DNA from 2 places in the Comamonas sp. 26 genome. Region 2 is predicted to be linked to the other one. Evidence: predicted binding sites of a transcription regulator. Region 2 holds the regulator's gene; the other holds the start of a gene.

Region 1 (11,556 bases), 790 kb from region 2:
TGACAGCGGTTGCAGCCTTCTTAGGAGCAGCGGCCTTGGCAGTCGTTGCAGCCTTCTTAGGAGCAGCAGCCTTGGCGGTTGTTGCAGCCTTCTTAGGAGCAGCGGCCTTGGCAGTTGTTGCAGCCTTCTTAGGAGCAGCAGCCTTGGCAGTCGTTGCAGCCTTCTTAGGTGCAGCGGCCTTAACAGCAGTTGCAGCCTTCTTAGGAGCAGCAGCCTTGGCAGTTGTTACAGCCTTCTTGGGAGCAGCGGCCTTGGCAGTTGTTGCAGCCTTCTTAGGAGCAGCAGCCTTGGCGGTTGTTGCAGCCTTCTTAGGAGCAGCAGCCTTGGCAGTCGTTGCAGCTTTCTTAGGAGCAGCAGCCTTGGCAGTCGTTGCAGCTTTCTTAGGAGCAGCAGCCTTGGCAGTCGTTGCAGCCTTCTTAGGTACAGCGGCCTTAACAGCAGTTGCAGCCTTCTTGGGAGCAGTGGCCTTGGCAGTCGTTGCAGCCTTTTTAGGAGCAGCGGCCTTGGCAGTCGTTGCAGCCTTCTTGGGAGCAGCGGCCTTGGCAGTCGTTGCAGCCTTCTTGGGAGCAGCGGCCTTAGCAGTCGTTGCAGCCTTCTTGGCGGGAGCAGCAGCCTTTGGGGCAGCGGCAGTCTTTGTTGCTGTTGTCTTCTTTGCAGCTTCAGCCTTGGGCGCGGCCGCCTTCTTGGCAGTTATTTTTTTCTCGGGTGTGGCCTTGGCGGCCGTCTTCTTCGCAGTTGCCATCATTTTCTCCTTCGTTGATTTGCATAAGACGCCCGGCTTTTTTCATGGCCGGACGATTCAAAGCGATGTGGAGTTACGTATCGCTAGGAACACAAATTTGCTTCACGCCAAAACCTCAGTTTTTATAGCAATGAAGTGAAGCAAGTCATGACTCGCATTGTGCCTGCTTAGAAGCAATTAATCCCAAGAAAGTGCGCCTCCGGTTTGATACTCGATCACTCGTGTCTCAAAGAAGTTACGTTCTTTCTTCAAATCGATCATCTCGCTCATCCAAGGGAAGGGATTTTCTTCGCCGGGGAACAACTCTTCCAGACCAATTTGCGTGGCGCGGCGGTTGGCGATGTAGCGCAGATAGCCCTTGAACATCGATGCGTTCATGCCCAGTACGCCGCGTGGCATGGTGTCTTCAGCGTACTGATATTCGAGCTCGACAGCTTTCTGGAACAGCGCTGTGATTTCCTGCTTGAACTCGGCTGTCCACAGGTTGGGATTTTCGAGCTTGAGCTGGTTGATCAAGTCGATGCCGAAGTTGCAGTGCATGGACTCGTCGCGCAGGATGTACTGGTACTGCTCTGCAGCGCCGGTCATCTTGTTCTGACGACCCAGTGCCAGAATTTGCGTGAAGCCCACGTAGAAGAACAGACCTTCCATCAGGCAGGCAAAAACGATCAGCGACTTGAGCAAGGTCTGGTCGGTTTCGTGCGTGCCGGTCTTGAAGTTCGGGTCCATGATCGCTTCGATGAAGGGGATCAGGAACTCATCCTTGTCGCGGATGGATTTGACTTCGTTGTAGGCGTTGAAGATTTCCGATTCATCCAGACCCAGCGACTCCACGATGTACTGGTAGGCGTGTGTGTGAATGGCTTCTTCAAACGCTTGGCGCAGCAGGAACTGGCGGCACTCGGGGGCAGTGATGTGGCGGTAGGTGCCCAGCACGATGTTGTTGGCGGCCAGCGAGTCTGCGGTCACGAAGAAGCCGAGGTTGCGCTTGATGATGCGGCGCTCGTCTTCGGTCAGACCATTGGGGTCCTTCCACAAAGCGATGTCGCGGGTCATGTTCACTTCCTGCGGCATCCAGTGGTTGGCGCAGGTGGCCAGATACTTTTCCCAGGCCCACTTGTACTTGAAGGGAACCAGCTGGTTCACGTCGGTCTTGGCGTTGATGATGCGCTTGTCTGCAGCATTCACGCGCTTGTGAGTGGTCGGTGCTTCGGCTTCTGCGCTGGCAGCGGAAGGGGCAAAGGTGTCGTCGTCAAAGCTCAGCATGAAGGTATTCCTTAATGGGAAAAAGCTGGGTGCAATGCAATCGACATCCAGCCTTTAGATTCATCTAATTTTTAAGCGTCAGTTCAAAACTGGCGCTATCCACCCCAGAGACACCGAGCAAGAGCCGCCTTGCGGCGAAGGTGTCGTCCCCCTCCCGTAGCGCGCAGCGCGTAGTGAGAGGGGGAAGGCGCAAAGCGCCTCAGGGGGTGTCGTTAATTACTGGCAGGCCTCGCAGCCTGGGTCGTCAATCGCGCAGAACTTCACATCCGTTGCAGGAGCCTGTGCACGTGCAGCAGCAGCGGCAGCTTCCAGCGCGCTCATCGCAGGCTTGGCAGCCGCAGGAGCAGCGGAGGACACCGCATTCAGCGTGCGGCTTTGGACCGTCGACTTTTCAATCTGGGTCGCGCTGGTGGTGCGCAGGTAGTAGGTGGTCTTGAGGCCACGAACCCATGCCAGCATATAGGTGTCGTGCAGCTTCTTGCCCGATGCACCAGCCATGTAGATGTTCAGGCTCTGGGCCTGATCGATCCACTTCTGGCGACGCGAGGCTGCTTCCACCAGCCATTCGGGCGAGACTTCAAACGCGGTGGCGTAGAGGCTCTTGATCTCTTCTGGCACACGGTCGATGGCACGCAGCGAGCCGTCGAAGTGCTTCAGGTCCATGACCATCACGTCATCCCACAGGCCCAGACGCTTCAGGTCACGCACCAGGTACTGGTTGATGACGGTGAACTCGCCCGACAGGTTGGACTTCACGGACAGGTTGCCGAACGAAGGTTCGATCGATGCATCCACACCCACGATGTTGGAGATGGTGGCCGTAGGCGCAATGGCCACGCAGTTGCTGTTGCGCATGCCGTCCTTGGCTATTTTTGCGCGCAGAGCATCCCAGTCCATCTGAGCGGAGCGGTCCACTTCCACATAGCCGCCGCGGGCCTTTTCCAGCAGCTTCAGGGTGTCTGGGGGCAGGATGCCCTGATCCCACAGCGAGCCCTTGAAGGTGGAGTAAGTGCCGCGTTCCTTGGACAGCTCGGTCGAGGCCCAGTAGGCGTAGTAGCAGATCGCTTCCATGGCCTGGTCAGCGAATTCGACTGCGCCCTGGCTGGCGTAGGCGGTGCGCATTTCATACAGCGCATCCTGGAAGCCCATCAGGCCCATGCCCACAGGGCGGTGGCGCAGATTGGATTCTTTGGCCTTGGCCACGGCGTAGTAGTTGATGTCGATGACGTTGTCCAGCATGCGCATGGCGGTGGTCACCGTCTTGCGCAGCTTGTCGTGGTCGATCTTGCCGTCCTTGATGTGCTGAACCAGGTTCACGGAACCCAGGTTGCAGACAGCCGTTTCGGTGTCACTGGTGTTCAGTGTGATCTCGGTGCACAGGTTGGACGAGTGCACCACGCCCACGTGTTGCTGGGGCGAACGGATGTTGCAAGGATCCTTGAAGGTGATCCAGGGGTGGCCGGTCTCGAAAAGCATCGAGAGCATCTTGCGCCACAGGTCGGTGGCGGGCAGTGTCTTGTGCAGCTTGAGTTCACCGGCAGCAGCCTTGGCTTCGTAGGCCAGGTAGGCCTTCTCGAACTCGGCGCCAAACAGGTCGTGCAGGTCGGGTACGTCACAGGGCGAGAACAGAGTCCAGTTGCCCTTTTCCATCACGCGCTTCATGAACAGGTCTGGAATCCAGTTGGCCGTGTTCATGTCGTGAGTGCGGCGGCGGTCATCGCCGGTGTTCTTGCGCAGCTCCAGGAACTCTTCAATATCCAGGTGCCATGTTTCCAGATAGGTACAGACAGCGCCCTTGCGCTTGCCGCCCTGGTTCACGGCCACGGCCGTGTCGTTGACGACCTTGAGGAAAGGCACAACGCCTTGCGACTCGCCGTTCGTGCCCTTGATGCGCGAACCCAGAGCACGCACGCGTGTCCAGTCATTGCCCAGACCGCCCGCAAATTTGGACAGCAGGGCGTTTTCCTTGATGGATTCGTAGATACCGTCCAGATCGTCGGGCACGGTGGTCAGGTAGCAGGACGACAGCTGCGAGCGCAGTGTGCCGCTGTTGAACAGCGTGGGGGTGGACGACATGAAGTCGAACGACGACAGCAGCTCGTAGAACTCGATGGCGCGCGCGTTACGGTCATCTTCCTGCAGCGCCAGGCCCATGGCCACGCGCATGAAGAAGGACTGGGGCAGCTCGATGCGGGTCTTCTTGACGTGCAGGAAGTAGCGGTCGTACAGCGTCTGCAGACCCAGGTAGTCGAACTGTTCGTCGCGCTCGGCCTTCAGGGCCTTGGCCAGGCGGGGCAGGTCGTAGTTCAGCAGCTCGGGGTTGAGCAGTTCGTTGTCCACGCCCTTCTGGATGAAGCCAGGGAAGTACTCGGCGTAGGCGGTCTGCATGTCGGCAGGCTGCACATCGCGCAGCATGACTTCGCGCACGATGGTGTGCAGCAACAGGCGGGCGGTGACGTAGGTGTAGTCGGGATCTTTTTCGATCAGCGTGCGGGCAGCCAGAATGGATGCCTTGTAGACCTCGGCCAGCGGCACGCCGTCGTAGAGGTTGCGGAGGGTCTCAGCCATGATGGGCGCAGCCTGAATGTCAGCATTCAGGTTGCGGCAAGACGACTGGATCAGGGCTTCCAGCAGTTCCTGGTTCAGAGGCACGCGCTGGCCGTTTTCGGTCACATGCAGCACGGGCTTGGCCGAGACTGCAGCAGCGGCCACTTCGGCGGCCTTCTTCTGCTCGGCGCGCTCTTGGTTGCGGCGCTCGCGGTACAGCACATAGGCGCGGGCCACATCCTGGTGACCACCGCGCATCAGGCCCAGCTCAACCTGGTCCTGCACATCTTCAATGTGGAAGGTGCCGCCTTCAGGGCGCGAGCGCAACAGAGCGCGCACCACGCCTTCGGTCAGTTCGTTGACGGTATCGCGAACGCTGGCAGACGCAGCGCCTTGTGCGCCGCGCACGGCCAGAAAGGCCTTGGTCAGGGCGATGGCAATCTTCTGTGGGGCGAACGCCACCACATCACCGCTGCGGCGAATGATCTGGTAGTTGTCATTTTGGGAGGAAGAATCAGCTGCGCTGACAGGCGCGGCAGAAGGCAGTGAGTTCAACGCTTCTTGCATAAGTTCCTCGGAATCAGTTTGTGGATAGCAGACAAAGGCCTGCACTCTGGGCAGGCCGTCAAAAACAAGATTTGGCGCCAAGGTCTACACATGGTTTGCACAGGGTGTGCACAACTTGTAAACACTAGATGTGGGGTCTAAGGCGCTCTCAAACACTACCGGTAGTGTATCGCTCTTCAATCTTGCTGACCTGATGAAACTACTGAAATGGACATTTGAGCAGTCGCTTGACAGCTTGAAAAAAGCCCTCATACCGCATGAATCAAGGGCTGTGGCGTGGTTGCGGTGCAGCAGATTCAGTGCCGTAAATTTGTAAAAAATTTAGGTGTTTGCTACAGGCGACAGATGTTGCGTGCGCACCATTGACAGTGGGGGCTTGAATGTGAGCTCAGAAGTCGAAGTGGTTACTCTTAAAAGATGAGCGGGTTGCGCAATTCAGTCGTGGTCTTCAGTCGCATATCGATCTGAAACCGCGGAACAACAGGCGCTACATGCTCCTGATATATGTGCGGCCTTGAGCTTCAGGCGGGGCGTGAAGGAAATTCCCAGACCTGTGTGTCGTTGTCAGCGCTCAGTTGCTGCTGAAGTTGCGCCCAGTCAAAGCCGGTGCCGGGGTCTTGCTTGCGTCCCGGTGCAATGTGTTCGTGGCCGGCGATATAGCGAATGGCGTATTGCGCGGCAATGGCCTGGCAAAGCTGCTGCAAGGCTTGATATTGAGGGGCTTCAAAGCTCAGGCCTTCAAGGCCTTCGAGTTCAATGCCAATGGAGTCGTCGTTGCAGCGGTCACGGCCCCGCCACTGGCTGATGCCGGCGTGCCATGCACGGTCATCGCAACTGACAAATTGCCAGATCTCGCCCTGGCGGGTAATAAAGAAGTGAGCTGATACTTCCAGCCCGCGAATGCCTTGGTAGTAAGGGTGGGCATCCCAGTCCAGCTGATTGCTGAAAAGCTGCTGAACGGCCCCTGTACCGTACTGGCCCGGCGGCAGGCTGATGGAGTGAAGAACAACAAGGTCGATCAGTGCGCCATCAGGGCGGGGGCCAAAGTTGGGAGAGGCGAGCTGCTGGGCAGGCTGGTACCAGCCGGAAGACCAGTCCAAAGACTTGTCTGGCGACTTTTCTGGTAATTGGGGGGCGTCGTGCGGCACAGAATCAGGCATTGTCAGTTTGGTGCTTGCCGCCCTCGGCGGGCAGGTCTATGCCTAGACGGTCAATCCGGTAACGAATCTGGCGCAGGCTGATGCCGAGTCTTGCAGCAGTCGCGGTGCGGTTGAAACCGTTGTCCTGCAGCGCTCTGACCAGAATGCTGCGCTCTTGCTCGTCCAGCCAGCCTTGCAGGTTTTCGGGCAGGCCGGCTGGGCTTTCTGCGGGGGCTTCTTGCAGGGGGGGCGGCGCGGCGGTCAATGCCCGGCTTGCTGCGCTTTCATTGCCGGACTGCAGGCCGTTTGGCGGAATGCGCAGCGGCCCATCATCGCCCAGCGCAATCGCGCGGTGCAGCACATTTTCCAGTTCGCGCACATTGCCGGGCAGGGGGAGCAAGGCGATCTGGGCGAGGCTTGTTTCATCCAGTGCTGGCGTGGCCAGACCCGATTCTTTGGCCAGTTTTTTGAGCAGAGCCTGACACAGCAGGCTCAAGTCTTCGCGGCGCTCACGCAGGGCGGGCAGCTCGATTTCAATGACATTGAGGCGGTAGTACAAGTCCTGACGGAAGTTTCCGGTCTGAACTCCGGTGCCCAGATCACGGTGGGTGGCACTGACGATGCGGACATCGACAGACTCTTCCTGCGTGCTGCCCAATGGTCGAATCTTGCGCTCCTGAATGGCACGCAGCAGCTTGGCCTGCATGGCCAGCGGCAGATCGCCAATTTCATCGAGAAACAGCGTGCCGCCCTGTGCGGCCTGAAAGTAGCCGGGCCTGTCCTGTGCCGCACCGGTGTATGAGCCTTTGCGGGCACCGAAGAATTCGGCCTCCAGCAGGTTTTCAGGAATGGCACCGCAGTTCACGGCCACCATGGGGCCATTGGCACGCTGGCTGCAGGCGTGCAGGGCGCGGGCCACCAGCTCTTTACCCGTGCCGGACTCGCCATGAATCAGCACCGGGGCCATTCCCTTGGCGACCTTGGCAATGCGCTGTTTGACCAGTTGCATGGCCTGAGAATTACCCACCAGTGCCTGTAGGGCGCTGGCGTTGAGATCCTGGTTGCCGCTGGCTGCTGTTGCAGCCGTTTGGGGGGAGGCGGGGGCGGGCACGCCACCAATGCCTTGAACGGCAGAGGCAACGACCTGGCGGAACTGGCGTAGGTCCACAGGTTTGGTCAGATAGTCAAACGCGCCTGCGCGCAAGGCTTCGACTGCATTTTCGGCAGAGCCGTAGGCAGTCATGACGATACAGCGCTCGGTGCGCGACTGCTCGCGCAGCAGCAGCAGCAACTCCATGCCAACGCCGTCGGGCAGTCGCATGTCGGTGATCACTACATCAAAGTGCTGGCTTTGCAGCTGTGCTGAGCCTTCTTGCACCGAACCAGCTGTCTCTACGCGATAGCCCTCCCTGAGCAAGGTCAGCTCATAAAGTGTGCGCAGATCGGGCTCATCATCGACCACCAAAATGGTGGCGCTTGTGGATGCGGTAGGCAAAAAGGTCACTAGGCTTACACCATGATCGAGTCAAAAAGAGTGCGGCTTGCGAGGGTTGACGGGCCGCTGCGCAGGGTCACGATAAATGCATTGCCATCGACATTACCTTCTGGCGTGCTGCGGGCAAGGCGCAGGTAGCTAATGGTGGCATCGTAGCGCTGACATAGCTCGCGGCAGATATACAGGCCCAGACCGCTGGAGCGGCTTTGCGAGGAGAAAAACGGCTCGAACAGGTGGCGCTCTACGCTGGCTTCCAGTGGTGCGCCGTTGCTCCAGACCATGAACCAGCAGATATCGTCCTCAGGCAGGCCGGGCATCTGGGTATTGAGCGGACCATGGCCGCTGACCAACTGTAGGCCGGCCTCATTGCCCGCCTGACTGCGGTGGCGCTGGGCATTGTCCAGCAGATTGATCAGCACGCGGCGCAGATGCTCCTCATCAAACACGATATTCCGTGTGCTTGCATTGAGTTGCAGCAAAATCTGGCGAGAGGGCGTGGACTGCCCGCGCCATTCGTGGCTGATCTGGGCGAGCAGCATATCGAGCGGCAGAGATTGGCCCTGATGGGTTTCTACACCCTGCTGCACCCGTGCCAGATTGAGAATTTCTTCGGCAATGCGGGCCAGGCGGTCTGCGTTCTGGCCCACGATGCGGCAAAGCTGCTGGGGGCCTGGCTGGCTGACGAGGTCTTCGGCCAACAATGCATTGGCCTGCGTAATCGCAGCCAGCGGGTTGCGTATCTCATGGGCCACGGCAGCAGACATACGGCCCATGGATGCTAGTTTTTCGGTGCGCAGCTGTGCTTCGATCTCGCGCAGGTCGTGCAGGAACATGACGCAGAGTGAGTGGCCTGGCTCATTCTGAGGCTCTTCATCCAGATAGGGCGCGGCAACTTCGGTGATGCGGGTGCGCACATTGATTCCCGTGGGGCCGCGATGCTCGGTGGCCTGCAGATGAATCGTGGCCGACAAAGGGCGGGCGTGGGCAAAGCTGGCCTGCGCGGCATCCGCCAAAGGCTCCCACCCGCTATGTGCTTGCAGGGAGAAAGGCTGGGTGTGTTCGGGGGGCAGATTCAGCAATTGCAGAGCGGCGGGGTTGGCCTGCAGCACTTGCAGGCTGGAGTCAACCACCAGAACACCGTCCGAGAAATGGTTGATGACCAGGCTGTTGACCTGCTCCTGTGTCTGCGTGCGCAGGCGGTTGAAAAGTGCCTGAGAGCGCTCGCGCCTGACGCGTTTGGCCAGCTCATGCGTGAGATAGGCTACGCAGAAATAGCCCGCCGAAGAAAATGCGGTCTGATAGTAGGCCTGAGCGGCATCGCTGAGCCCGCCGCGGTAGAGCCAGAAAGTGTGGGTCAGCGTCAGCAGCGTAATACAGGCCGTGGTCCCAAACGCGAGCATCAGGCCGCCCAGGGCTGCAGAAATCAGGATGGGAATCGCCAGCAGGGCGGAGTAGTTGAGCGAGCCCACCTGGGAAATCTGCAGCAGAAAAATCACGGCAATGTCTACGCCGATCACCGGCAGCCATTGCAGGGCGGCACGCGGTGCGGGCAAATGCTTGCCTGCCAACAGTCGCAGCACCGTGGTCAGAATCAGATAGACAATGCAGATCAGCCAGACCAGCGGCGAGCTGATGCTTTGCAATTGCAGATTCAGAGCCTGCAGCAAGATTAAAGCGAGTGCCAGAAAAACGCGGCCGCTTAAAAATGCCTGCCACAGACGCACAAACGGGGCGTTGAGGCTGGCATCGGCCCGGCGGCTAATGGCGGTATCCAGCGGAATGACGGTGTGCTGCCAGGGCGAAGCGGAATTCACCATGGGTTCAGGGTCGCGATTGCTGCGCCAGGCTGCGGTGCTCTGCGCTGCAGTAGTACTGGCTTGCGCCGTCGGTCACAGCATCTGCCTGAGGGAGGTGAAGACCGCAGTGGGCGCAGGCCACCATGTTTTGCGGTTGCTTGAGCGCTGGCGCGGGCCTGGGGCCAGCAGCTTTACGCTCAGTTAATTCGGCCCGGCGCTTATTGCGCCAGATGCCGATGGCCACCACGATGACCAGCAAAACGAGCAGGTACTTCATGCAACGCGCTCCAGCAGAACTTCAGCGACAAAGCGCGAGCCCACATAGGCCAGCAGCAGAAAGATGGCGCCGATATACAGCACGCGCACGGCGCTTTGCCCGCGCCAGCCAAAGCGATTGCGGCCAAACAGCAGCACTGCAAAAGCGATCCAGGAGAGCAGGGAGAACACGGACTTGTGATTCCACACCCAGCTCTTGCCATAAAGCTGCTCACCAAAAAACCAGCCAGCAGCCAGCGTGGCGGTCAGCAAGATAAAGCCTGCGCCCACAAAGCGGAACGTCAGGCGCTCCAGTGTGAGCAGGGGCAGGCCGCCATCGTGGTCAGCGCCTTGGCGCATCTGCCGCTCGGCATGGCTCATCAGCGCAGCGTGGACGACGGCTGCGGCAAACAGTCCGTACGAAGCAATGCCAAGGGCCAGATGCAGCGGCAGCCAAGGCGAGGCATCGACATGCAGAGCAGAGCCCGGAAACACCGCGGCCAGCAAGACCGCCAAGCTGCCCATGATGGACAGCGGCCAGCGCGAGCTGAGCTGGGGGTAGAGCTGCTGCTCGACCACGTAGACGGTCAGCACCAGCCAAGCGGTGATGGAGAGTGCGGGGGCGAAGCCAAAGCGCGGAAACTCGCCCAGCAGGCCCCAGCCCAAAAACAGGGCGTGCAAGGCCCAGGCCAGACGCAGGCAGCGGCGCGCGCCTGTTTCTTGCAGGTGTTGCGTGGCAAGAGCGGGGAGGGCGTAGGCAATGGCTGCCGCAATGGCCAAAATCCAGGCCATGGGGCTGGCTGCGGTGAGCGGTGGGGAAAGCATGTGTTCAATGATAGTGCGGCTGGCTGGCACTCATCTTTTGCAGGAGAGTGCGGGCGTGTCAATTTTTCGCATAAAGCGCGGACTGCACCTGGTTGCGGCCTTGTGTCTTGGCTTTGTAAAGCAGTTCATCGACTTTTTGCAGCCATTCTTCAAAGGTTTCCGGCGTGGGCTGTGCGATGGTCAGCACTCCGCAACTGACCGTCAGGTGCGTTGCCGTTCGGGCGATGTCCAGCTGGACCACGCGTTCGCGGAACTGTTCGACAAGCGTCTGTGGCTCGGTATGGCCGTGCAGGATGAGCGCAAATTCTTCGCCACCAAAGCGAGCAACAACGCCCATGCAATCTTGACCTCGACAGGGTAAATCGTGCCGTTTTTACGGGTGTGGTGGTTTTTCACAACGGTATTGACGCCCGGGTTCACCAATTTCCATAGAGCGATCAGCGCCTGCTCGTCATAGTTTTTTGAGAAGTTCTGGACCTTCAGCAGCAACTCGTCACGGTTGAAGCCCAGACTTTCACAGGCTTGCATATTGACATCCAGCAATTGGCCACAGTCGTCATTCAGAAAGAAGGCGTCAGCGAAGTGATCGAGAAAGTGACGGTACAGCAGCTGGTCAGGCATGAAGCGCCTTGGATTTTGGGAGTGCCAGTGGACTAGTGGCAGCCCCTCGAAGCGGGGTGACGATGTTGATCGTTACCTGCGCAGCACTTAATCACAAGCTCGCCAGAACCCTGCGAAACAGTGCTTTGATGGGCAGTTTTGCTGAGTCGCCATAGACAAAAGGGTGACAGAGCCGGGCCAGGGCAGGCGTAAACAGGCACCAACACCCTCCATAGAAGGGGGTGCGGGTAAAATGCCTTAATCGCACAGCTTTGCCTTGTCTCGGTGATGGACGGCCCGGCAATGTCAGCAGGCTGTGTGGCG
Region 2 (11,556 bases):
GCGTGGCTGGCCACAGCGGCTGCGTCTTTCCAAAGCGCCACAGTCTCCAGGTAAATGGGGCGCAGCACATCACCGGGCAGGCCCAGATCAACGCCGTAGATCAGCAAATGGCAGGCCTCTTGCCCAGCAGCCTGCCAGCCCCAGTAGTTCTCCAGTGCCGAATGGGCTTGCAGATTCAGTGGAGCTTGGTAGCCGGGGCTGGCTGCAAAGCGCTGCAACGTGGCCAGTGCGGCATTCCAGTCAGCTTTTTTATCCGTGAGATTGAGCTTGCGCCTAGGTGTCAGCCCGGTCAGCGCTATGGATTTCCATTGGGCGCAAGCGTTGGCAAGATCGCCATGGGGCATAAAAATGTCGGTCATGGCGCAAGCTTAGAGGCTTAGCCAGCCAGAAAATCCCGAATCGCAAACAGCGTCGCGTCGGGTGACTCCGTCATCTGGTTATGGCCGTTGGGAATCAGCTGCTCCTTGACTTGTTTGCCCGCGGCCTTGGCAGCCTTGATCAGGCCCTTGGCAGCTTTGGGCGGCGTCATCTGGTCTTGCTCGCTCAGCACAAACAAAACCGGGCAGGTGATCTGGGCCATGGCGGCCTCACCGCCGGCATAGCGGTCGCAGGCGGTAAAGCCTGCGTGCAGCAAGTTGGTGTCGGCATTGCTGGCCAGCACGCGGCGGCCCAGCGCCATGCCTGCGCCAAACACCCAGCTGCCTGCGCCATTGGGCGGTGACAGCGTGGCGCGCGAGAAGGTGTTGACCATGGCAATGGCTTTTTCGGGTGTGTTCAGGGCCGATTCCAGCAGCGCGGGCGAGACCTTCATGGGGAAGGCCGTGCCCACCAGCACCAGATGGCTGATGCGCTCTTTGAGCGTGGCAGCGGTTTCCATGGCGATTAGGCTGCCCCAGCTGTGGCCGATCAACGCGGCTTTTTGCAATCCAGCGGCGTCCATCAGCTGGCCGATGAAAGTGGCAACATCTTCAACCGTTTTTGGCGCTGCGCCACCGCTTTTGCAATGGCCTGGCAGATCCAGCGCCAGCACATTCCAGCCGTGGTTGGCTATGTAGCGGCTTTGCAGGGCCCACACGCTGTGGTCGCACAGCACGCCGTGAATGAAGATGGCGGTGGGCTTGGCTGCATCGAACGCCTTACCGCCGGTATAGGCGTAAATATCTGCGCCTTGAACTTGGATACGCATCGTTGTCTCCGATTTTTTAGATGTCCGCAATCAGTCGCTTGCCCATCGATACCGTTTTGTCGTCCGTGTAACCCAGGCTTTCGTACAAGGCGATGACCACCTCGTTGCCTGCGCGCACTTGCAGGTTCAGCTTGGGGCAGCCGCGCGCGGTCAGCAATTGCTCGGCTTGCTGCATCAGCTGGCTTGCGTGGCCTTGGCGCTGGTGCGATGGGTGCACGGCAAGGTAGTTGATCCAGCCACGGTGCCCGTCGTAGCCGACCATAACGGTTGCCATCAACAGGCCTTGGTCATCGGTGCCAACTAAAAACAGCTCGGGCGACACACTCAGCTTGCGCGCAATGTCTTTGTGCGGATCGTTCCAGGGGCGGGTCAGGCCGCAGTCGTTCCACAACTGCACAACCGCTTCGATGTCTGCCTGTGCAAATACACGGATCTCCATCACGCGGCTTTTTCTGCGGCCTTCAACGCACGTTTCAGGTCGTCAATCAGATCATCGGCATCTTCCAGGCCAATCGACAGACGAATCGTGCCTTGACTGATGCCCGCTTGCGAAAGCGCTTCATCGCTCATGCGGAAATGCGTGGTGCTGGCGGGGTGAATCACCAGAGAGCGGCAATCGCCCACATTGGCCAGGTGGCTGAAGACCTTCAGTGTTTCGATGAACTTCTTGCCCTGGTTGCGGTTGCCGGCAATATCAAAGCTGAACACCGAGCCCGCGCCGCGCGGCAGCAGTTTCTTGGCCAGAGCGTAGGAGGAATGGCTCTCCAGCATGGGGTGGCCCACGCGGCTGACCAGGGGATGGCTGGCCAGGAACTGCACCACCTTTTCGGTGTTCTTCATGTGGCGTTCCATGCGCAGCGGCAGGGTTTCAATGCCTTGCAAAATCAGCCATGCGCTGTGCGGGCTCAGGCAGGCGCCAAAGTCGCGCAGGCCTTCGCGGCGGGCACGCAGCAAGAAGGCACCCACCGTGCTTTCCTCGCTGAACACCATGTTGTGAAAGCCGTCGTAGGGCTCGGTCAGTTCGGGGAATTTGCCCGATTTTTCCCAGTCAAAACTGCCGCCGTCCACCACGATGCCGCCAATCACCGTGCCGTGTCCCGAGAGAAACTTGGTTGCAGAGTGATAGACGATGTCCGCGCCATGTTTAAGCGGCTGCATCAGCCACGGAGAGGTGAGGGTTGAGTCCACCAGCAGCGGCACGCCAGCCCCATGAGCGATAGCGCTGATGGTGGGAATGTCCAGCACATCCAGCCCGGGGTTGCCCACGGTTTCGCCAAAGAACAGCTTGGTGTTGGGGCGCACGGCTGCGCGCCAGCCGTCAATGTCGCCGGGCTTGACGAAGGTGGTTTCTATGCCAAAGCGGCGCAACGTGTAGTGCAGCAGGTTCTGCGATCCTCCATAGAGGGCGGTACTGGCCACGATATGGCTGCCTGCGCCCATCAGCGTGGCAATGGAGAGGTGCAGTGCTGCTTGCCCGCTGGCCACGGCAATTGCGCCTACACCGCCTTCAAGTGCGGAGACACGCTGCTCCAGCACCGCGTTGGTGGGGTTGCTGATGCGGCTGTAGACATGGCCGGGCCGCTCCAGGTTGAACAGGCTGGCCGCGTGGTCGCTCGATTCAAAGACAAACGAGGTTGTCAGGTGAATGGGCGTGGCGCGTGCGCCGGTGGCGGGGTCGGGCTGTGCACCTGCGTGCAGGCTCAGGGTGTCAAAACCGGGGTCTGAGTAGCCGGGCATGTCTTGTCTCCGTGATGATTTTGATCATTGAAGGCGACATTGCGCCCGCAACAATTATTTGGTTTTGACGAATTGACTATTGATTTTGTGGAAAATTAACTGTTTCGTCAGTGTTTTCGATTTTCTGACTTCGTCCCATTGTGGGCTATATTGGTGCACGCACTCGGATTTTGCGCACAGTGATGCCGCACGTGCTGACACGTGCAGGACAAATACGGCCAGAGTGCAAACCAGATTCGGAGAACAGCAATGAAAGTAAGTGACATCCTGCGCGTCAAAGGCAACACCCTGTATACGGTGTCGCCCGATGAAAGCCTGGCTGCTGCGGTGCAGGTGATGTCGGAAAAGGACATCGGCTCGCTGGTGGTCATGGAACACGGCGATGTGGTGGGCATGCTCACCTTCCGCGAAGTGATTCAGGGCTTTGTGAAAACCGGCGGCGTGGAGCGTGCCTCCGTGCGCGGCGCCATGGACGATGCGCCAATGACCTGCACCATGGAAACCGATATGGACGAGGTGCGCCGCATGATGCTGGACCGCCACGCGCGCTATATGCCCGTGATGGACAAGCGCATGTTGATGGGCGTGATCAGCCTGTATGACGTGGCCAAGGCCGTGGTGGATAGCCAGAACTTTGAGAACCGCATGCTCAAGGCCTATATCCGCGATTGGCCTGAAGGCGAGCGCCAGGGCGCTGATTAATCCATCCGTCGCTCCAGACTCCAGCCCCGCTTGATGCGGGGTTTATTTTTTGCGGGCAGCGTTACTGGCGATGGCTGGCGCAGCGCAGTGTCAACCCATGAAACGCAGAGCGCTGGCAAGCCCGCAGGCATAATTGGAAGCCTATGAGCGGCAATACCTTCGGCACAATTTTCACGGTCACCAACTTTGGTGAATCCCACGGTCCAGCCATTGGCTGCGTGATTGACGGCTGCCCCCCGGGCATGGCCTTGAGTGAGGCAGATATCCAGTTCGATCTGGACCGCCGCCGCCCCGGCACCAGCAAGTTTGTCACCCAGCGCAACGAGCCCGATGCGGTCGAGATTCTCTCGGGCGTGTACGAGGGTAAGACCACGGGCACGCCGATTGCGCTGCTCATCCGCAATACCGACCAGCGCAGCAAGGATTACTCCAACATTGCGCAGAGCTTTCGCCCCGGGCACGCTGACTACGCTTACTTTCAAAAGTACGGCATCCGCGACCCGCGTGGCGGTGGCCGATCATCTGCCCGCCTGACAGCGCCCACGGTGGCGGCTGGCGCAGTGGCTAAAAAGTGGCTCAAAGAAAAGTTTGGCACCGAGTTTCGCGCCTGCATGACGCAGATTGGCGAGCTGCCCATAGGCTTTGAGGGCTGGGAGCATGTGCCGCACAACCCCTTCTTCGCCCCCGTGGCCGATGTGACGCAGTACGAGGAATACATGGAGCAGCTGCGCAAGAGCGGTGACTCCTGTGGTGCTGCGCTGCGCGTGAACGCCAGCAATATGCCTGTGGGTCTGGGTCAGCCTCTGTATGACCGGCTGGACGCCGACATTGCCTACGCCATGATGGGCTTGAACGCCGTCAAGGCCGTAGAAATTGGCGCAGGCTTTGACAGTGTGGCCCAGCGCGGCACCACGCACGGTGATTCGCTGAGCCCTGAGGGCTTTCGCAGCAACAACGCTGGCGGCATCGTGGGCGGTATCAGCACCGGGCAAGACCTGGAAGTGCGCATTGGCATCAAGCCCACCAGCTCCATCATCACGCCGCGTGAATCGATTGATGTGCATGGCAATACCGCCGAAGTGATTACCAAGGGCCGCCACGACCCGTGCGTGGGCATTCGCGCGGCACCCATTGCCGAAGCGTTGCTGGCCCTGGTGGTGATGGACCACGCGCTGCGCCACCGTGCGCAGAACGCAGATGTCGATTCGGGCTTGGCGCCCATTCCTGCTTCAGCCGCCTGACATCAAAAAAACCGTTTTGTGCGCTACAACCAGAGGCTCAGGAGCGTCGTGATGGTTGTAGCAAACAAAAAATCCAAGCAACGCCAGCCCCGCGCTTTGTCGCCGGGCTGGCGTTGTGCATTTCGAAGCATTGTAGCAGGTGCTGCTGCGGCATTGTTGTCGATAGGTCTGTCGGCCTGTGGCGGTGGCGCGATCAAGCCCGCCAGCATGGATATCACCTTGCTGGGCTTCAATGACTTTCACGGCAATCTGGAGCCGCCCAGGCAGGCCGTAGTGGCGAAAAACGCGCAAGGACGGAGCGTAGCGGTGCCCGCAGGGGGCGCGGCCTATCTGGCGCAGGCGGTTGCCGAGCGGCGTGCTGCCAGTCGCCATGTGGCGGTGGTGACGGCGGGGGACATGATTGGGGCATCGCCCATCGTGTCATCGCTGTTTCTGGATGAGCCTACGATTGAGGCGCTGAACCTGATGAAGGTGGACTTTGCCGCCACCGGCAACCACGAATACGACCAAGGCGCTGACGAGCTGCTGCGCATGCAAAACGGTGGCTGCGAGAAGTTCACCAGCAAAGAGCCTTGCCAGCTCAGCAAACCCTTTAAGGGCGCGGCGTTTCAGTATCTGGCGGCCAACACCATCCGCGATGATGGAAAACCGCTGTTCCCCTCCACAGGCGTGAAATTTTTTGAGCAAGACGGCTTGCGCATCGGCGTGGGCTTTATCGGCATGACGCTCCAGAACACGCCGCACATGGTGCGCCCCAGCGGCGTGAAAGGGCTGCGCTTTACGGCAGAGGCGCTGACGGCCAATGCGCTGATTCCGCAGCTGCGCGCACAAGGGGCTGATGTGATCGTGGTGCTGGTGCATGAAGGCGGTAGCACCACAAGTAGCCTGCAGGACAATAGTTGCCAAGGACTGTCTGGCGATATCGTGCCGATTCTGGAGCAGCTCTCTGCCGAGGTGGATGTGGTCATCTCCGGCCATACGCATCGGGCTTATCTGTGTGACTACGCCAAGGTCAACCCGAATAAACCGTTTTTACTGACCAGCGGTGGCCTGTACGGCACGCTGCTGACCGAGGTAAAGCTCACCGTCGATGCGCGCACGCGCCGCGTGAGTCAAAAGTCGGCACGCCAGAATATCGTGCAAGGCGAGGCCTATACCGGCAGCGCAGGCGTGGTGGCGCTGCAGCCCGACTTCCCGGTCTTTGCTGCGGATCCGGGCGTGGCGCAGCTGGTGGCCCGCTACAAGGCCGCTGCGCAGCCCCTGGCAGCGATGCCCGTGGGGCGGCTGGCAGCTGCAGCCTTGCGCATGCCGCACAGCAATGGCGAAAGCGTGGTGGGCCGCATGGTGGCTGACAGCATTCTGGCCGCCACGCAAGATGCGGCGGCGGGCGGGGCGCAGGTGGCCTTTATGAATTCTGGCGGCGTGCGCGCCGATCTGTTGCCGGATGCGAGCGGGCAGGTCACTTACGGCCAACTTTTCAGCGTGCAGCCTTTTGGCAATACGCTGATGGTGATGAGCCTGACGGGCGAGCAGATTCGCCAGGTGCTGGAGCAGCAGTTCAACAGCGGCACCAACACCGTGGATGCGCCGCGCATCCTGCAGGTGTCGCAAGGCTTTGGCTACCGCTTTGACCGCAGCCAGACCGCAGGGCAGCGGGTGAGCGAGATTCGCCTCAACGGCCGCCCGCTGGACATGGCTCAAACCTATCGCGTGGGCCTGCAAAGCTATCTGGGCACGGGCGGCGACAACTTCAGCATTTTTATGCAAGGCACTGATGTCGTGGGCGGCATGCTGGATGTGGATGCGCTGGTTGAGCATGTGCGCGCGCAGAGCTGGGTAGCACCCATGGCGCTACCGTTACATGAGCGTATTGCGCGCGTCTATTAATAAAAATGAATGAAAAGTGTCTTGAAAACATTTATTGACAATCGCTTAATGCTCTTGAATTAATAGCGTTATCAGTTTGAATCGCCCAAAAACAAAGCCACCCGAGGGTGGCTTTGTTGTGTCTGATCGATGTATCAGCTGGCAGCTGGCTTCTTGGGCGCTTTGACCTTGGGGCTGCGGACTTCATCCATGATGTTGGTGAAGTCGTCCACATCCTCAAAGCTGCGATAGACGCTGGCAAAGCGGATATAGCCCACTTTGTCCAGGCCCTTGAGCTCATCCATAACCAGCTCGCCAAGGCGGCTGGAATCGATCTCGCGCTGACCCAGATTGAGTAGCTTGTCTTCGATGCGCTCTATGGCGGCATCGATGAGCGCGGTGCTCACCGGGCGCTTGCGTAGCGCGATCTTGAAAGAGCCTTGCAGCTTGGCGCGCTCGTACTCGATGCGGCGGCCATCTTTCTTGACTACGGTCGGAAAGCTGACCTCGGGCCGTTCATACGTTGTGAAACGCTTGTCGCAGCCACCGCAGCGGCGGCGGCGGCGAATGAAGCCCCCATCCTCGGACTCGCGCGTTTCGACAACTTGCGTGTCCGGGTTGCTGCAGAAGGGGCACTTCATGGTGTGTCAGCGCAGCAGAATTTACTTGCTGTAGACGGGCAGCTTGGCGGTCAGTGCGGCAACCTTTTCACGCACGGCAGCCAGAGTGGCTTCGTCTGTGGGGTTCTCCAGCACGTCGGCCACCAGGTTGGCGGTGATGCGGGTTTCTTCTTCGCCGAAACCACGGGTGGTCATGGCGGGAGTGCCGATACGGATGCCGCTGGTCACGAATGGCTTTTCGGGGTCATTGGGGATGGCGTTCTTGTTCACAGTGATGTGAGCCAGACCCAGAGCCGCTTCAGCAGCCTTGCCGGTAATGCCCTTGGCGCGCAGGTCCACCAGCATCACGTGGCTTTCGGTGCGACCGGAGACGATGCGCAGGCCGCGTGCGGTCAGCGTGTCGGCCATTACCTTGGCGTTCTTCACAACTTGTTCCTGGTAAGCCTTGAACTCGGGAGTCAGGGCTTCCTTGAACGCGACGGCCTTGCCGGCGATCACGTGCATCAGCGGGCCGCCTTGCAGGCCAGGGAAGATGGCGCTGTTCAGTGCCTTCTCGTGCTCGGCCTTCATCAGGATCACGCCGCCACGGGGGCCGCGCAGGCTCTTGTGGGTGGTGGTGGTGACTACGTCAGCGTGGGGCACGGGGTTGGGGTACACGCCAGCAGCGATCAGGCCAGCGTAGTGAGCCATGTCCACCCAGAAAATGGCACCGACTTCCTTGGCGATCTTGGCGAAGCGCTCAAAGTCAATGTGCAGCGCGTAGGCAGAGGCTCCGGCGACGATGATGCGGGGCTTGTGCTCACGTGCCAGCGCTTCCATCTTGTCGTAGTCGATAGCTTCGTTGGCGTCCAGACCGTAAGAAACGGCATTGAACCACTTGCCGGACATGTTCAGTGCCATGCCGTGGGTCAGGTGACCGCCTTCGGCCAGGCTCATGCCCAGAATGGTGTCGCCGGGCTTGGCAAATGCCATCAGCACAGCTTGGTTGGCTTGCGAGCCGGAATTGGGTTGCACGTTGGCGGCTTCAGCGCCAAAGATTTGCTTGATGCGGTCGATGGCCAGTTGTTCAACCACGTCCACGTGCTCGCAACCACCGTAGTAACGCTTGCCGGGATAGCCTTCGGCGTACTTGTTGGTCAGTTGGGAGCCCTGGGCTTCCATCACGGCGGGCGAGCAGTAGTTCTCGCTGGCGATCAGCTCGATATGCTCTTGCTGGCGATGGTCTTCAGCCTGGATGGCGGCAAACAGTTCGGGGTCGACTTTAGCGACGGTATCGGTGCGTTGAAACATGGCAGTCCTGTGAACTTGAAATTCCCTTGAGGACAAGGGCTGCCCAGGCGAACGGCTGAAACGCTTGCGGGTTGCAATCGCTGCGACCTTGGGCGGTACGCTCCCCGGTGGTTCACAGACCTTGCAGTCTGCTGGTTTCCACGTCAGCGGCAGAAAAACTCTGCGCCTATCGCCAGTTGCGTACACCTGCTAGTGTAGCTGAGCTGACATATCTCGGAGTCGTATGCCCGCTTTTCCCGCAGGCTTGTGTTCGGGCATAAAAAAAGCTGGCGCAAAGGCCAGCTTGAAAAAATTCGACAGTTTATGGTTTGAAAATTTACAGGCTGGAATTAGCCACAATGACTTGCTGAGCGTGAGACACCGTGGTGGCTTCTGCTACCTTGGGCACGGCAGACTTGGCTACTGGGGGCGCCGTGTTGGCGGCGACCAAAGGATTGGCGGCACGCAGGCCTGCACCCAGGCGCATACGCTGATGCTCGGCCAGCACCTTGGCGGCATAGCCACCATCGCTTGGCAGATTGGCGGCACCTACGTAGTAGCGCAAGCCACCTTCGATGGAGCCGGCGCGGGCAATGCATTCCTTGAGAACCTTGACACCAACCTTCAGATTGGTCACGGGATCAAACGCGGCATGCTGGCCGCCAAAGCTCTCGTACTTGTCGGTGTGAATCTTGGTCATCACCTGCATCAGGCCTTGGGCACCGACAGGGCTTTGGGCAAACGGGTTGAAGCTCGATTCAATGGCCATGATGGCCAGAATCAGTGTGGGGTCCAGCTTGTTGGCTTTGCCCTGTGCATAGGCTTCGCTGACCAGAGCGGCAATGGGCTCGGGTGCAACGCGGTACTTAGTGCTGAGCCAGTAGGCGACAGCAGCTTGCTCCTTGGGCAGGCTTTTGGGGTTGACTGCGGTGGCGCGGTCGCTGGCGACAATGATCTCGGAAGTGGGGGCTTCTTCGATGCTGGCTTCAGCAACCACGGGTAGGCGGGCATCCAGCCACTGACGCAGCTGAGATTCGCCAGCCAGACGCAGGTCTGGGCGAGAGATGAAAATCAAGGCCGAAATGGCCACGGCCAAGCCCAGGAGGGCGAAACCGTTGTGGGTAAGAGCAAGAAAACCGTTGGCCGTTTTGTGGCCCAACGTTCGCGCAGAGGCGACTAATTTTCCTGACGCTGGCATAGCTTGTCCTTTCTTGGCTATCACCCGAGGTGGAACCGGGTCTGTGACACGGTGCGACCAGGGCAGCACGCCGATGAGGTTTGCTGCGGGCCGATTAAAAGCGCCCCGGCGGGGCGCTGATCGGTCTGCTCAGTCGTGAGGCAGCGGAAACAAAAAACGCTCATTTCGAGCGCTGGCGGATTCTAAAAGTCCTCTTAATGCATAGTCAACACTAACAGTGCGACTTGTTAGACTTTAAAGGAATATAAAAACTGTATATGCATACAGCTTGTAAAAAATTCACAGAAAACCTCAGTGTGCGCAAGAGAGGTTCATGCTGATTTCGTGACATCTGTCATCAAGGCGAAAAAAAGTGCAAAAAAGCGGGTAACCCTTCACGAGCACAGATATAGTGAATCTGCCTGCACATCGCAGGTGCTTGCCAAAGGAAAGGGAAAGCAAACTCCGTCATGGCCTTTGATTCCACAGGCTAGTGGCACTTGCTCTTTATCTTCGCTTGAGGCACCAAAGGGAGCAATCTTTGCTTCCAGCGGCAGGGACCACACCCTCCTTGACCGCGAAATACGGCCCCGGTCTTGTACCGGCCGTGAAGCCCGGAAAGACGGTTTTGACCGCTTCCGGGCTTTGTCGTTTCTGGGTGGCGGCTGCCTGTCGTCATATGCCGCGCATTGTTTGCATTTTTCTGTGATTTCAAGAAGTGCAAGGCATGGCCTGTGGCGCAAACTTCTCCTTGGAAATCGTCTTGTTCTCTATTTATATATAGAGCGCTGTTTTTCAAGGCCACAGGTCGCACAAGGTACAGTTGTCCTCTGGCGTTTGATGCGCCCTGTTTCTGAAAGCCGGAGGGGCTTTCAGCCTTTGCTTGAATTAAAAAATACCCATGTCATTGCTCACATCGAATCGCTGGTTGCGCCGGCTGCTCGGGTCTGTTCTTGTCCTCTTGCTGCTATGGCTGCTTTTGTGGGCCGTGGTGCCCGTAGTGGCCAAGAGCCAGCTGGAAAAACAGGCCTCAGACAAGCTCGGTCGCGGCGTGCATGTGGGCAAGATTGAGTTTTCACCATGGTCACTGTCCATCACCTTGCATGATCTGGTGATTGATAAAGCGATTAAAAAAGTAGCTGAAAGTACTGATTCACAAAGCGCTGAAGGCCAAAAAGACCTTGAATCTGCAGCCCAGCCCCAGCTGGAAATCAAGCGCATCTTTGTCAATGCCAGTGCGCAGTCTCTGTTCAGGCTGGCCCCTGTGCTGGATGCCATCGAGGTCGATGCGCCGGTGGTGCGCCTGACTCAGTATTCGCTGGGCAAGCTTGATATTGATGATGTGATCGCCAAGCTCTCCGAGTCCAAGGACGAAGAGCCGTCCAAGCCGGTGAACTTTGCGCTCTACAACATTGCGCTGCGCGATGGCCGTGTTGAGCTCAATGATGAGTCTGTGCAGCGCAAGCATGAACTCAAGGGCTTGCAGCTGAGCATTCCTTTCATCAGCAATCTGAAGTCCAAGCGTGAGATCAAGGTCTTGCCGCATCTGGCGTTTGACCTCAATGGCAGCCAGTTCGATACCTCGGGCGAGAGCACGCCGTTTACCGATAGTCGCCAGACGGCAATGACGCTGAAGTGGGACAAGATCGACCTCACGCCTTATCTGGGCTATGTACCCGCCAGCGTGCCGGTTCTGCCGCGTTCGGGTGTGCTGGATACGGACTTGCAGATTCACTTTGAAGAAAAAGAGCAGCCGGT

The links. The regulator NrdR, encoded in region 2, represses ribonucleotide reductase genes. The targets are predictions, from matches to a motif close to CACNANATNTNGTG.
Region 1: the regulator NrdR is predicted to act here: its motif matches at 5,245-5,258, upstream of CLU84_RS02225 (ribonucleoside-diphosphate reductase subunit alpha).

The regions. Positions count from the first base shown of each region.
Region 1 covers NZ_PEFL01000001.1:471,271-482,826, forward strand. The annotation lists gene CLU84_RS02215 (hypothetical protein) at 1-742, opposite strand, end outside; gene CLU84_RS02220 (ribonucleotide-diphosphate reductase subunit beta) at 920-2,008, opposite strand; gene CLU84_RS02225 (ribonucleoside-diphosphate reductase subunit alpha) at 2,225-5,122, opposite strand; gene ampD (1,6-anhydro-N-acetylmuramyl-L-alanine amidase AmpD) at 5,644-6,282, opposite strand; gene CLU84_RS02235 (sigma-54-dependent transcriptional regulator) at 6,275-7,756, opposite strand; gene CLU84_RS02240 (PAS domain-containing sensor histidine kinase) at 7,771-9,573, opposite strand; gene CLU84_RS02245 (PP0621 family protein) at 9,578-9,829, opposite strand; gene CLU84_RS02250 (inner membrane protein YpjD) at 9,826-10,632, opposite strand; gene CLU84_RS22300 (diguanylate cyclase) at 10,691-10,927, opposite strand; gene CLU84_RS02260 (PAS domain S-box protein) at 10,834-11,253, opposite strand.
Region 2 covers NZ_PEFL01000001.1:1,264,834-1,276,389, forward strand. The annotation lists gene CLU84_RS05780 (PoNe immunity protein domain-containing protein) at 1-359, opposite strand, end outside; gene CLU84_RS05785 (alpha/beta fold hydrolase) at 377-1,186, opposite strand; gene CLU84_RS05790 (GNAT family acetyltransferase) at 1,203-1,625, opposite strand; gene CLU84_RS05795 (O-acetylhomoserine aminocarboxypropyltransferase) at 1,625-2,923, opposite strand; gene CLU84_RS05800 (CBS domain-containing protein) at 3,173-3,625, shown strand; gene aroC (chorismate synthase) at 3,769-4,866, shown strand; gene CLU84_RS05810 (bifunctional UDP-sugar hydrolase/5'-nucleotidase) at 4,918-6,753, shown strand; gene nrdR (transcriptional regulator NrdR) at 6,888-7,373, opposite strand; gene glyA (serine hydroxymethyltransferase) at 7,395-8,642, opposite strand; ZMP/ZTP riboswitch at 8,677-8,832, opposite strand; gene CLU84_RS05825 (lytic transglycosylase domain-containing protein) at 8,959-9,819, opposite strand; gene CLU84_RS05830 (DUF748 domain-containing protein) at 10,700-11,556, shown strand, end outside.